2 regions of the Arthrobacter sp. SAFR-179 genome follow, and region 1 is predicted to be linked to the other one. Evidence: riboswitches for the same ligand, from Rfam matches in the RefSeq annotation. Region 1 holds a riboswitch; the other holds the start of a gene.
What was found. Region 1 has a riboswitch for glycine ahead of gcvP (aminomethyl-transferring glycine dehydrogenase). Riboswitches for the same ligand answer to the same signal wherever they lie in the genome.

Region 1 (6,890 bases):
CCAGGCTGTACTGCACCATCTTGGTGGTGTGCAGGCCGCGGTAGCTGACCCAGACGGCCAGCGCCACGAACACGAAGCAGGTGAGGACGTTCAACGCTTTGTTGTCGGCCAGGTCCGCGAGTTCCGGGGAACCGGTGAGCTGGGACAGGAAGAGGTAGAAGAAGTCGACGGCGACGCCGGCCAGGTTGGAGAGCACGATGATGTTTGCGGCCAGCAGGCCCCACCCGCCCATCCAGCCGATCCAGGGCCCGAAGGCTTTGGTCACCCAGGTGAATGTGGTGCCGCTGTCCGGGGAGTCGGCGTTGAGCTCCCGGTAGGCGAGCGAGACCAGGATCATGGGAATGAACCCGATCAGGAAGATGACTGGCAGCTGGAGCCCGGCTTCGTTGACGGTGGGTCCGAGTGCGCTGGTGAGGGTATAGGCGGGGGCGATGGTTGAAATACCGAGGACGACGACGGCAAGAAGCCCGAGTTGCCCGCCCTTGAGTCCCTTGGCACTGACGCCGTCAGCGGAAGGTGCGTGGGCGTGCGGGCCGGGTTTGGCGGTACTGGTGCGGATTATCTCTGTCATGGCACCACTTTCTGGAAGGCTGTGAGACGGAGGTCACTATATGAATGGCGTTCATTTAGTATGGGGGCACGCGCCCTGCGATGCAAGACGCAATATGAATCACATTCGTTTATGACTGCCTGCCTGGAATTAGTAAGCTCACTGAGAAATTGCCGCAGGCCCTGCCGCCGCATGGCGGGCGGCTGGTAGCGTCGGCCGTATTGGACCACTTGAGGAGGATGCATGAAAGCTTCACCGACACTGACCAACAACCTGCAGGCTGTCCTGGCGGACCTGATCGAACTCCACGTTCAGGGGAAGCAGGCGCACTGGAACATCGTGGGCACCAACTTCCGCGACCTTCACCTGCAGCTTGATGAAATCGTGGACGCTGCCCGGCAGTTCGCGGACGACACTGCCGAGCGCATGCGTGCCCTGCACGCGCTCCCGGACGGCCGCAGCTCAACGGTTGCCGAAACCACCAGCCTGGCCCAGTTCCCTGACGGGCTGATCAGCACCACGGATGCCATTGAGCGGATCGTCGCCGCCATGGAGGCCGCGGTGGGAACCATGCGCAAAGTCCATGACGAGGTGGATGAGGAGGATCCCACCTCGGCGGACCTCCTCCATGAGTTCATTGCCCGGCTGGAGCAGTTTGCGTGGATGGTGCAGGCCGAGAACATGAAGCCCACCGCCAAGGTAACCGCCGCCGACTCCAAGTAGCGGGATCGGCGGGCGCGCAGCCCGCTGCCATTTCAAAGGGCGCCCGGCGCCGAGGTATTCCCTCGACGCCGGGCGCCTTTGTGCAGCCAGCACAGCACACCCTCGGCTGCTAGGCCGCTTTCGGCACTTTCCGCAGCACGACGGCGGCGAGGACTGCCGCCGTCGCCATCAGTACCAGCCCAATCGCCGCAGTGATGTGGACGCCGGAATCAAACGCTGCTGCCGCAGCTTCGCGGACGGCTTCCGACAGTGATTCGGGCACCAGGTTTGCTGCTTCAATTGCGCCGGCGAGCGTTTCACGGGCATTGTGCAGGGCGGATCCGGGCAGTATGCCGTCCAGTCCCGCGGGCAGGCGCAGGTTCTGCTGGTAGGACGCGGTCAGGATGGAGCCCAGCACCGCGGTCCCCAGCAGCGAGCCCACCTCGTAGCCTGTCTCCGAGATCGCTGCGGCAGCACCTGACTTCTCCGGCGGGGCGGACCCGAGGATGAAGTCGTTGGAGATGGTTTCGGCCGTGCCCACGCCCAGTGCCAGGACCAGGAGCGCCGCCAGCAGCAGCGAGGGCCCGCCGTCATGGTTCCCGAATGCCACCATGGTGTAGCCCGCAGCGCTGAAGGCCAGTCCCGCCGCCACCACGTAGCCCGGACGGACCTTGCGGACCAGCGGCACCACCACCAGTCCGGCCACCACCGTGGCGGCCAGTGCCGGGATCATGGCAACGCCCGCCGCGGACGGGGTCATGCCTTCGAGGAGCTGGAGGTGCTGGGCAAGGAACAGGATGAACCCGTTGAAGGAGAACAGGGCAAGGATGTTGGCGCTGATGGCCATGCTGAACACCCTGTTCCGGAACAGGGACATGTCCAGCAGCGGGTGCTTCAGCCGGTGCTGCCGCCGCACGAACACGGTCCCCATCGCCAGGCCGAAGGCGATTGCCCCCAGGCCTACTGTCCCCGGGCCTTCCGTGGCAACTGCCTTGATTCCGTAGACAACGGGCACCATGACCAGCATGGAGAGCAGGATGCTGGGGATATCCACCTTGCCGGGCGCCGGATCCTTCGATTCGGGAATCACGGCCGGTCCAAAGGCCAGCAGGGGGAGCATGAGCGGGACCGCCACCAGGAATACGGCGCCCCACCAGAAGTGCTCCACCAGCCATCCGCCGACGATTGGGCCCAGCGCCGCGCCGCCGGAGAATCCGGCAGCCCAGATGGCCACGGCCAGCCTCCGGCGGTTGGGCTCCGGGAAGATGTTGCGGATCAGCGACAGGGTGGAAGGCATCAGCATGGCACCGAAGAATCCCAGGGCGGCGCGGCCGGCGATGAGCCACTCCGGCGCCGGTGCAAAGGCGGTGGCAACGGACAGTCCGGCAAAGCCGATGCTGCCAAGGATCAGAAGCCTCCGCCGCCCAATCCGGTCGCCCAGGCTTCCCATCGATACCAGCAGCCCGGCGAGTACCAGTGGGTAGGCGTCAACGATCCACAGGAGCTGCACTCCGGTGGGTTCCAGGGCCCCTGCGATGGCGGGCAGCGCGAATGTCAGCGCCGTGTTGTCCACCGCCACCAGCAGTACCGGGAACATCAGCAGCCCCAGCGCCAGCCAGTCCCGCCAGGGGGAGCACGGGGCGGTAGCGGCCGCCTGCGCGGACGCGGAACTCTTGATGAAAGTGGTCATGGAAATAACTGTACCGTCCAGACGGTACAGTTTAGAAATGGAGGGATTTCCGTTTTCCTGCCTGGTGGCAGGCATGATGGAAGGCATGCCCCGAAAGCCTGTTGCCCGTGACGCGGTCCTGGACGCCTTCGAGTCCCTGCTGATCGAAGTGGGGGAGCGCGCGGCCACCCTCGATGCCGTGGCCCGCAAGGCAGGGGTGTCCAAAGGCGGCCTCCTCTACCACTTTCCCAATAAGGAAGCGCTCATCGCCGTGCTGCTTGACCGGCTGGAGGGCCTCGCCCGGGAGGATGCCGACGCGATGGCTGCTGCCGCTGAAGGCGCCGCGGCATACTTCATCCGTTCCTCCGTCTGGGCCGATACTCCGCTGGACCGCGCCATCGTGGCCGCCACCCGGCTTGCAGAGGTGGCCCATGAAGAGACAAGGCGCCGGTTCGCGGCCATCCAGCAGCGCTGGTTGGACGAGATCGCTGCCGACGTTGGGCCCGGCCTGGCCAAGGCGGTCCTCTACATGGGGGACGGCCTGTACTTCAACGCCATGCTGTCCGTTGCCCCCGCTCCGGCAGGGGGAGCGGCCGCCGACGTGGAGGAACTCCTGGCCGCTTTGGAGCGGCTCCGGAGGTAGTTCGGGTCATTTGCCGGGAGGGGCTGCGGCGTAGGACAATAGAGAGTTGTGAGGGCTGTCACCGGCCCTTATGGTTCGACAAATGAATAGCCTTTGATCTGCGGCGGGAGAGTTCTGCCGGAAGTACAGGCAGGCGCCGTTGGAGCAAATCCTCCCCAGGAATCTCGCAGGCCCCTGTACCGCCGCGGCGAGGCACCTCTGGAAAGCAGCAGGCAGTCCACCACCCTTTGGGAGTGCAGGGACTGTTGTGCTCACCGACGGTGCAAGCGGGTCCTGCCCAGGCAGGCAACGCGGAAACTCTCAGGTCCAATACAGAGCGGGGAGGGACCCGAATAGCTGTGGCGTACCCTTCGCCGCCTGAGTAAATGGAGTTCCTTCGTGTCGGTTACCCCAGCCTCCACCACTTTCGTAGACCGCCATATCGGCGCGCGCCGCCAGGCCGACGTCGACACCATGCTCAAAGCCGTAGGCTACGACTCGGTCGACTCCCTGGTTGATACCGCCGTTCCCAAGGTCATCCGCCAAGACACCGCGCTTCGCCTGCAGGACGCGCTCAGTGAGGTTGAAGTCCTCACCGAACTGCGGAAGCTTGCCGCAAAGAACAAGACGGCCGTGCAGCTGATCGGGCAGGGCTACTCCGATACCGTGACTCCGCCGGTGATCCGCCGCAACATCCTGGAGTCCCCGGCCTGGTACACCGCCTACACCCCGTACCAGCCGGAGATTTCCCAGGGCCGGCTTGAGGCGCTGCTGAACTTCCAGACCATGGTGCAGGACCTCGTGGGGCTGCCTATTGCCAACGCGTCGCTGCTCGATGAAGCAACCGCCGTGGCTGAGGCCGTGCTGCTGATGCGCCGCGCCAACAAGGCCAAGCCCGCGGCCGACGGCAAGACCGTCCTGGACATCGACGTGCTCCCGCAGACCATCGCCATTGTCAAGGGCCGCGCGGAGGCGCTCGGCTTCGAGGTGGAGGTGGCCGATCTCTCCAAGGGCCTGCCCGACGGTGACATCAACGGTGTGGTGCTGCAGCAGCCCGGCGCTTCGGGCCGGGTCTGGGACCAGTCCGGCGTGATCGCCGCAGCAAAGGAGCGCGGCGCGCTGGTGACCGTGGCCGCGGACCTGCTGGCCCTTACGCTCATTACCCCTCCGGGTGAGCAGGGCGCGGACATCGCGGTCGGCTCAGCCCAACGCTTTGGTGTTCCGCTGTTCTTCGGCGGCCCGCACGCTGCCTACATGGCCGTCCGCAAGGGCCTGGAGCGCTCGCTTCCCGGCCGCCTGGTGGGCGTGTCCAAGGACGACGCCGGCGTTCCCGCCTACCGCCTGGCCCTGCAGACCCGCGAACAGCACATCCGCCGCGAGAAGGCCACGTCCAACATCTGCACCGCCCAGGCGCTCTTGGCCATCGTCGCCTCCATGTACGCGGTTTATCACGGCCCCGACGGGCTGAAGGCGATCGCCGAAACGGCGCATGGCCACGCCCGTGCCCTGGCGGCCTCGCTTGCCACTGCCGGCGTCGACGTCCTGTACAAAAGCTTCTTCGATACCCTGACCGTCCGGGTGCCCGGACGGTCTGCCGGCATCATTGCCGACGCCGAGGCGCGGGGCATCAACCTGCGCAGCGTCGACGCCGATACCGTCGGCATCGCCCTCGATGAAACCACGACGCCGGCCATCGTCGCCCAGGTGGCCGATGTCTTTGGCGCCAAGGTTGCGGACGGCCAGGGTGAGGACCAGGGCTTCGGGCTGGAGGCCGCCGTCGAGCGTTCCTCCGACTTCCTGCAGCACCCGGTGTTCAACACGCACCGCTCCGAAACCCAGCTGCTGCGCTACATCCGCAAGCTCTCGGACCGGGACTTGGCGCTGGACCGCACCATGATCCCGCTGGGCTCGTGCACCATGAAGCTGAACGCCACCGCGGAGATGGAGGCCATCTCCTGGCCCGAGTTCGCCTCCATCCACCCGTTCGCCCCTGACTCCCAGACCGAAGGCTGGCGTGAACTGATTTCCGGGCTGGAAACCGATCTTGCCGAGATCACCGGGTACGACCAGGTGTCCATCCAGCCCAACGCCGGTTCCCAGGGCGAGCTGGCGGGCCTGCTGGCGATCCGCGGTTACCACCACTCCCGCGGCGACCAGCAGCGCAACGTCTGCCTGATTCCCGCATCAGCCCACGGCACCAACGCCGCCTCCGCCGTGCTCGCCGGGATGAAGGTCGTTGTCGTGGCCACAGCTTCTGACGGCACTATTGACCACGATGACCTCACGGCCAAGATCGAGGCCCACAAGGATGTCCTGTCCTGCATCATGATCACTTACCCGTCCACGCATGGGGTGTATGACGGGGACGTCCGTGAGGTCTGCGATGCCGTGCATGCCGCCGGAGGACAGGTCTACATCGACGGCGCCAACCTGAACGCCCTGGTGGGGCTTGCGCAGCCGGGCCAGTTCGGCGGCGACGTGTCGCACCTGAACCTGCACAAGACCTTCTGCATCCCGCACGGCGGCGGCGGACCCGGCGTCGGTCCTGTTGCCGCCAAGGCACACCTCGCGCCGTTTATGCCGGGTGATGCGAACAAGGCTGCGCACGAGGACGGGCATGGGGTTGCGATTTCCGCGTCCCGGTTCGGCTCGGCGGGCGTGCTGCCGATTTCCTGGGCCTACGTGAAGCTCATGGGCGGTGAGGGCCTGACCGAGGCCACCAAGTCCGCGCTGCTGGCAGCGAACTACGTCGCCTCCCGCCTGAACGAATACTTCCCGGTTCTGTACACGGGCGAGGGCGGATTGGTGGCCCACGAGTGCATCCTGGACCTGCGCGAACTCACCGCCCGGACCGGGGTGACGGCTGAGGATGTTGCCAAGCGCCTCATCGACTTCGGCTTCCACGCCCCCACCCTTTCGTTCCCGGTGGCGGGCACCCTGATGGTGGAGCCCACCGAGTCGGAGGACCTGGCGGAGATCGACCGCTTCATCGAGGCCATGATCAGCATCCGAAAAGAAATCGACCAGGTGGCCAACGGCGACTTTGCCGTGGCGGACTCACCCTTGCGCCGCGCACCCCACACGGCGGCCGCCGTCGTCAGCTCTGACTGGGACCGCGCGTACCCGCGGGAGCAGGCGGCCTTCCCTGCCCACCACAAGCAGGACAAGTACTTCCCGCCCGTGGGCAGGATCGACGGCGCCGCCGGCGACCGCAACCTGATCTGCTCCTGCCCGCCGCTGGAAGACTTCGAAAACTAAGGACCGGCACCATGACTGAGAACTACACCGCGCTTTACGACGAGCACAAAAAGCTCGGCGCGTCCTTCACGGACTTCGGCGGGTGGCAG
Region 2 (6,890 bases), on a different contig from region 1:
CCGGACGGCGGCGGAGGATGGCCCACGCCACGCCAAGGATGACGAACCAGATGGGTGTTACCAGCAGTGCAACGAGGGTGTCGGGCTGGGTGGTCAGGGCCCACAGGACGAAGGCGAAGAACGCGTAGACCACCCACACGGCCGGGATGCCACCGGGCATCTTGAACTTTGATGCCGCATGCAAGTGCGGCCGGCGGCGGCGGAAAGAGATGTAGCTGGCCAGGATGATCGACCAGACGAAGACGAAGCAGACGGCTGACACGGTGGTCACCATTTCAAAGGCCTTGCCAACGTCCTGGCCGGCATACATGAGTACGACGCCGGACAGCAGCAGGACGCAGGACAGGAACAGGGCGTTGCTGGGCACCTTCCTCGTGGACAGGCGGCCGAACATGCCTGGAGCGTCCCCTTCCTGGGCCAGGCCGAAGACCATGCGGGACGTGGAGTAGATGCCGGAGTTCGCGGAGGACATGGCCGAGGTGAGGACCACCAGATTGACCACTGTGGCCGCGGCGCCGAGGCCGGCCAGGGAGAACATGCCGATGAAGGGGCTGTGGCCTGCGGCGAACTGGGTCCACGGGGTGACGGCCATCAGGATGACCAGGGCGCCGACGTAGAACAGCAGCACGCGAACTGGGATGGCGTTGATGGCCTTGGGCAGCGTGCGCTCGGGATTCTTGGCCTCGGCGGCGGTGGTGCCCACCAGTTCGATCCCCACGAAGGCGAACACGGCGATCTGGAATCCGGCCACGAAGCCCATGAACTCGTTGGGGAAGAAGCCGCCATGGCTCCAAAGGTTGGTGAAGCTTGCCGTGCCCGCGTCGCTCTGGAAGCCGGTGAAGATCATGAAAAGGCCCACGATGATGAGGGCAGCGATGGCGATGATCTTGATGAGGGCGAACCAGAACTCGGTCTCGCCGAAAGCCTTGACCGTGGCGAGGTTCAACAGGAGCAGGATGCCCACCGTGGCCAGGCCCGGGATCCAAAGCGGAAGCCCCGGCCAGAGTTCCTTGGAGTAGCCGGCAATCGCGATCACGTCAGCAATTCCGGTGATCACCCAACAGAACCAGTACGTCCAGCCTGTGAAGAAACCTGCCCACGGCCCCAGGAGGTCGGCCGCGAAGTCACTGAAGGACTTGTAGTTCAGGTTGCTCAACAGCAGTTCACCCATGGCCCGCATGACGAAGAACAGCATGAAGCCGATGATCATGTACACGAAGATCACAGACGGGCCGGCCGCGGAGATGGTCTTGCCGGAGCCCATGAAAAGGCCGGTGCCGATCGCTCCGCCGATGGCGATGAGCTGGATGTGGCGGTTGGTGAGCTGCCGTTCAAGGTGGGGTGGCTCGCTGCGGGCGGGCGTGTTTGCGGCTTCGTTGCGCGCAGGTTCGCCGTTGGACGTGGGGGGATGAATCGCCATGAGGAACTCCATCGATAAAGCGGCATTTGGGTACCGCAAAAGATTTGGTTCCTCCCCGCTCTGTAGTGAACCTGAGAGTTTCCGCAGCCAAGGGCCGCTTGCACCGTCGGTGAGCCAGGAACTTGCCTGGCTGCTTTCCAGAGTTGCCTGTCCGCGGCGGTACGTGGGCCTGAGAGTTTCCTGGGGAGGATTTGCTCCTACGGCGCCTGCTGAATGTACCGGCAGGGCTCTCCCGCCGCAGGTCGAAGGCATGTTCAGTTGGAAGCCGCAGCCCCGGGGGCCGCGGCGGGTCCTGCATTTGGGATGGGCGCCGGCCGGTGGGCCGCTCCGGATAGGTTGAGCCGGCCACCGGCAGCACCAATCCCGGGGTTCAGTGTGGTGTCGGTCACGATCGAAAGTCAAACCTGCCGTGACACAAGCGGGACAGAATGGCCTTACAGGGCCGGATCCACCCGCAGCGGCGGCCGCCCGATTTGCCACGAGCCGCTAATCCCGATACCTTGTGAGCCGAATCACCCACATTTGAATAAGCCTTTCGAGCTGTGACGGGAGAGTCCTCCCGGCAAAACACCGGGCAGGCGCCGTAGGAGCAAATCCTCCCCAGGAATCTCTCAGGCCCACGTACCGTCACGGCGAGGCGACTCTGGAAAGCAACCGGGCTTCTGCCTGGTTCACCGACGGTGCAAGCGGCCCCCTGCCAAGAGCAGGCAACGCGGAATCTCTCAGGTCCAATACAGAGCGGGGAGGAACCCATCCCACGCCGTGCCACCTTTGGCCGGCCAGAACTGGAGTTCCTCATGACGATTCAATCGCATCCAACATCGTTTGTTGACCGCCATATCGGCGCGCGCCGCCAGGCCGACGTCGACACCATGCTCAAGGCCGTGGGCTACGACAGCGTGGACGGCCTCGTTGACATGGCCATCCCCGCGTCCATCCGTCAGGAAACTGCGCTCAGGCTGACCGACGCCCTCAGCGAGGTGGAGGTCCTGGCCGAACTCCGCCGGATCGCCGCCAGGAACAAGACCGCGGTCCAGATGATCGGCCAAGGCTACTACGACACCGTGACTCCGCCGGTGATCCGCCGCAACATCCTTGAGTCCCCGGCCTGGTACACCGCCTACACCCCGTACCAGCCGGAGATTTCCCAGGGCCGGCTGGAGGCGCTGCTGAACTTCCAGACCATGGTGCAGGACCTGACGGCCCTTCCCGTGGCCAACGCCTCCCTCCTCGACGAGGCTATGGCGGTGGCTGAAGCCGTGCTGCTGATGCGCCGGGCGAACAAGAACAAGGATGCCAAGGACGGCAAGACGGTGCTCGACGCCGATTGCCTCCCGCAGACCATCGCCATCGTGCTGGGCCGCGCGGAGGCGCTCGGCTTCGAGGTGCAGGTCGCCGATCTCTCCAGGGGCCTGCCCGAGGGTGACATCAACGGCGTGGTGCTGCAGCAGCCGGGTGTCTCCGGCCGGGTCTGGGACCAGTCCGCCGTCATCGCCGAGGCCAAGGAGCGTGGCGCGCTGGTGACCGTGGCCGCTGACCTGCTGGCCCTCACCCTCATCACCCCTCCCGGTGAACAGGGTGCCGACATCGCCGTCGGCTCCACCCAGCGTTTTGGCGTGCCGTTGTTCTTTGGGGGGCCGCACGCCGCCTACATGGCAGTCCGCAAGGGCATGGAACGGACCCTGCCCGGCAGGATCGTGGGTGTTTCAAAGGACAACGCCGGCGCGCCCGCCTACCGCCTGGCCCTGCAGACCCGCGAGCAGCACATCCGCCGCGAGAAGGCCACGTCCAACATCTGCACCGCCCAGGCGCTGCTTGCCATCGTGTCCTCCTTCTACGCCGTGTACCACGGGCCGGACGGGCTGAAGGCAATCGCCGAAAGCGTCCACCGCAAGGCCCGGGTACTGGCCACAACCCTCAGCTCCATGGGCCGCGAACTGGTCAGCGATTCCTTCTTCGACACGCTCACAGTCCACGTTCCGGGCAAGGCCGCCAAGGTCATCACCGCAGCCGAAGCCCGCGGCATCAACCTGCGCTTCATCGACGCGGACACCGTGGGCGTCTCCGTTGATGAGACGACGACGGCGGCAACACTGTCGGCCGTCGCCGTCGCCTTTGGTGCCGGTCCTGTGAGTGACGCCCAGGGGTTCGAGCTGCCCGAGTCAGTGCTGCGCACCTCCGACTACCTGCAGCACCCTGTGTTCAACACCCACCGGTCCGAAACCCAGCTGCTGCGCTACATCCGCCGCCTGTCGGATCGGGACCTGGCGCTGGACCGCACCATGATCCCGCTGGGCTCCTGCACCATGAAGCTGAACGCCACCGCCGAGATGGAGGCCATCTCCTGGCCTGAATTCGCATCGATCCACCCGTTCGCGCCCGATTCCCAGACTGCCGGCTGGCGTGAACTGATTTCCGGGCTGGAAGCCGACCTCGCCGAGATCACCGGCTACGACCAAGTGTCCATCCAGCCCAACGCCGGCTCCCAGGGTGAGCTCGCGGGCCTGCTGGCGATCCGCGGTTACCACCATTCCCGTGGGGACCAGCAGCGCAACGTCTGCCTGATTCCCGCATCGGCGCACGGCACCAACGCTGCGTCCGCCGTGCTGGCCGGGATGAAGGTCGTCGTCGTCGCCACCGCCGCGGACGGGACAATCGACCACGACGACCTCACGGCGAAGATCGAGGCCAACAAGGACGTCCTTTCGGCCATCATGATCACCTACCCGTCCACCCACGGCGTGTACGACGCCGACGTCCGCGAGGTCTGCGACGCCGTCCACGCCGCCGGCGGCCAGGTCTACGTTGACGGCGCCAACCTGAACGCCCTCGTTGGCCTGGCCCAGCCGGGCCAGTTCGGCGGCGACGTGTCCCACCTGAACCTGCACAAGACCTTCTGCATCCCGCACGGCGGCGGCGGCCCCGGTGTTGGGCCGGTTGCCGCCAAGGCGCACCTCGCGCCGTTCATGCCCGGCGATGCGAACAAGGCCGCCCACGAGGACGGGCACGGGGTTGCGATCTCCGCGTCCCGATTCGGCTCGGCAGGCGTGTTGCCCATTTCCTGGGCCTACGTGAAGCTCATGGGCGGCGAAGGCCTGACCGAGGCCACCAAATCCGCGCTGCTGGCAGCTAACTACGTCGCCTCACGCCTGAACGAGTTCTACCCCGTCCTGTACACGGGTGAAGGCGGGCTGGTGGCGCACGAGTGCATCCTGGACCTGCGCGAACTCACCGCCAGGACCGGTGTGACCGCCGAAGATGTGGCCAAGCGGCTCATCGACTTCGGCTTCCACGCCCCCACCCTGGCCTTTCCCGTCGCCGGAACCCTGATGGTGGAGCCCACCGAGTCCGAGGACCTGGCCGAGATCGACCGCTTCATAGAGGCCATGATCACCATCCACGGCGAGATCCAGCAGGTAGCCAACGGTGACTTCACCCTGGAGGCATCACCGGTGCGCAACGCCCCCCACACGGCGGCCGCCGTCGTCAGCTCCGACTGGGACCGCGCATACCCGCGCGAGCAGGCAGTCTTCCCCGTTGCCTCCCTGCGCCAGGACAAGTACTTCCCGCCCGTGGGCAGGATCGACGGCGCCGCCGGCGACCGGAACCTGATCTGCTCCTGCCCGCCCCTCGAAGCGTTCGAGGACAGCACAGCCGATTTTGAAAACTGAGGACTTCCAATGACTGAGAACTACACCGCGCTCTATGATCAGCACAAGAAAGCCGGGGCCTCCTTCACGGACTTCGGCGGCTGGCAGATGCCGCTCAAGTACGAGTCCGAGCTCGCCGAGCACCACGCCGTCCGCAACGCCGCCGGCCTGTTCGACCTCTCCCACATGGGCGAAGTCTGGGTGACCGGCCCCGATGCCGCCGCGTTCCTGGACTACGCCCTGGCCGGCAAACTGTCCGCGGTCGCCGTCGGAAAAGCGAAGTACTCGCTGATCTGCGATGCCGACGGCGGCATCATCGACGACCTCATCACCTACCGCCGCCCGTCCCCCGAAGAAGGCGTGGACAAGTACCTGGTGGTCCCCAACGCGGGCAACGCCGCGGTTGTGGCCAAGGAACTCCTGGAGCGCTCCGCCAACTTCGACGTCACCGTGAAGGACGCCTCCGCGAAGACCTCGCTGATCGCCGTGCAGGGACCGAATTCCGAGGAGATCCTCCTGAAGCTGGTCCCGGCCGAACGGCACGCACTGGTCCGGGAGTTGAAGTACTACGCCGCCGTCGAGGTGGACATCAACGGCCAGGACCTGCTGTTGGCCCGCACCGGCTACACGGGCGAGGACGGGTTCGAAATCTACGTTCCCAACGAGGACGCCGCCGGCCTGTGGGAAGCGCTGCTTGAAGTTGGCGCCGACCACGGGCTCATCCCCGCCGGCCTCGCCGCCCGCGACTCCCTCCGCCTCGAAGCAGGCATGCCGCTCTACGGCAACGAACTCTCCCGGCACGTGAACGCCTACGCGGCCGGCCTGGGTCCCGTGGTGTCGCTGGCCAAGGAAAGCGACTTCGTGGGGAAGGAGGCCCTGGCCGCCATCAAGGCTGCCGGAGTCGGTTCAACCATCGGGCAGAAGCTGGTGGGCCTCAAGGGCACCGGACGCCGCGCCGCCCGTGCCCACTACCCCGTCCTCAAGGACGGCAGCCTGGTGGGCGAAGTGACCTCCGGCCAGCCCTCCCCCACCCTCGGATACCCCGTGGCGATGGCCTACGTCGATGTCGAATTCGCTGAAGCCGGCACCGTCCTGGACATCGACCTCCGCGGCAAGCCCGAGCGCTTCGAAGTGGTCAACCTCCCGTTCTACAAGCGCCAAAAGTAATCCACCGCAGTTTTCAAACGTAAGGAAAAGTCATGAGCAAAGTTGTTTCTGAACTGAAGTACTCCGCCGAGCACGAGTGGGTTGCCGTTGACGGATCCGGCCCTGCGGGGATCGGGATTTCCGCCGTGGCTGCCGATGCCCTGGGTGACATCGTGTATGTTGACCTGCCCGAGGTGGGCTCCACCGTGACGGCCGGCGAAACCTGCGGCGAGGTGGAATCCACCAAGTCCGTCTCCGACCTCTACGCCCCCGTGACCGGTGAGGTCATCGAGATCAATGACGGTGTGGTCTCGGATCCCGCCCTGATCAACAGCGATCCCTATGGCGCCGGCTGGCTCTTCAAGGTGGCCGTTACCGAGGAAGGCCCGCTCATGTCGGCCGAGGAGTACGCAGCAGCGAACGGCGGCGAGCTGTGAGCGGGGCTGCATCGGCAGGGACCGTCGCCTTTGAGCAGGTAGTCTCCCCCAGCCTGAACGCCCACCTCGCCGATCTGGATCCGGAGATTGCAGCAAAGATCGACGACGAACTGGGCCGCCAGCGCGACGGCCTGGAGATGATCGCTTCCGAGAACCACACTGCCGCAGCAGTGATGCAGGCGCAGGGCTCCGTCTTGACCAACAAATACGCCGAAGGCTACCCGGGCAAGCGTTACT

Region 2: linked by a shared signal. The riboswitch ahead of gcvP (aminomethyl-transferring glycine dehydrogenase) and the one ahead of gcvP (aminomethyl-transferring glycine dehydrogenase) in region 1 are both predicted to bind glycine.

The regions. Positions count from the first base shown of each region.
Region 1 is NZ_JBPFDM010000018.1:2,588-9,477, reverse strand. It holds gene ACR65K_RS20175 (APC family permease) at 1-571, opposite strand, end outside; gene ACR65K_RS20170 (Dps family protein) at 794-1,273, shown strand; gene ACR65K_RS20165 (MFS transporter) at 1,383-2,942, opposite strand; gene ACR65K_RS20160 (TetR/AcrR family transcriptional regulator) at 3,028-3,564, shown strand; glycine riboswitch at 3,659-3,756, shown strand; gene gcvP (aminomethyl-transferring glycine dehydrogenase) at 3,943-6,801, shown strand; gene gcvT (glycine cleavage system aminomethyltransferase GcvT) at 6,813-6,890, shown strand, end outside.
Region 2 is NZ_JBPFDM010000021.1:1,570-8,459, reverse strand. It holds gene cycA (D-serine/D-alanine/glycine transporter) at 1-1,420, opposite strand, end outside; glycine riboswitch at 1,471-1,567, opposite strand; glycine riboswitch at 1,568-1,665, opposite strand; glycine riboswitch at 1,957-2,057, shown strand; gene gcvP (aminomethyl-transferring glycine dehydrogenase) at 2,218-5,091, shown strand; gene gcvT (glycine cleavage system aminomethyltransferase GcvT) at 5,101-6,237, shown strand; gene gcvH (glycine cleavage system protein GcvH) at 6,270-6,653, shown strand; gene glyA (serine hydroxymethyltransferase) at 6,650-6,890, shown strand, end outside.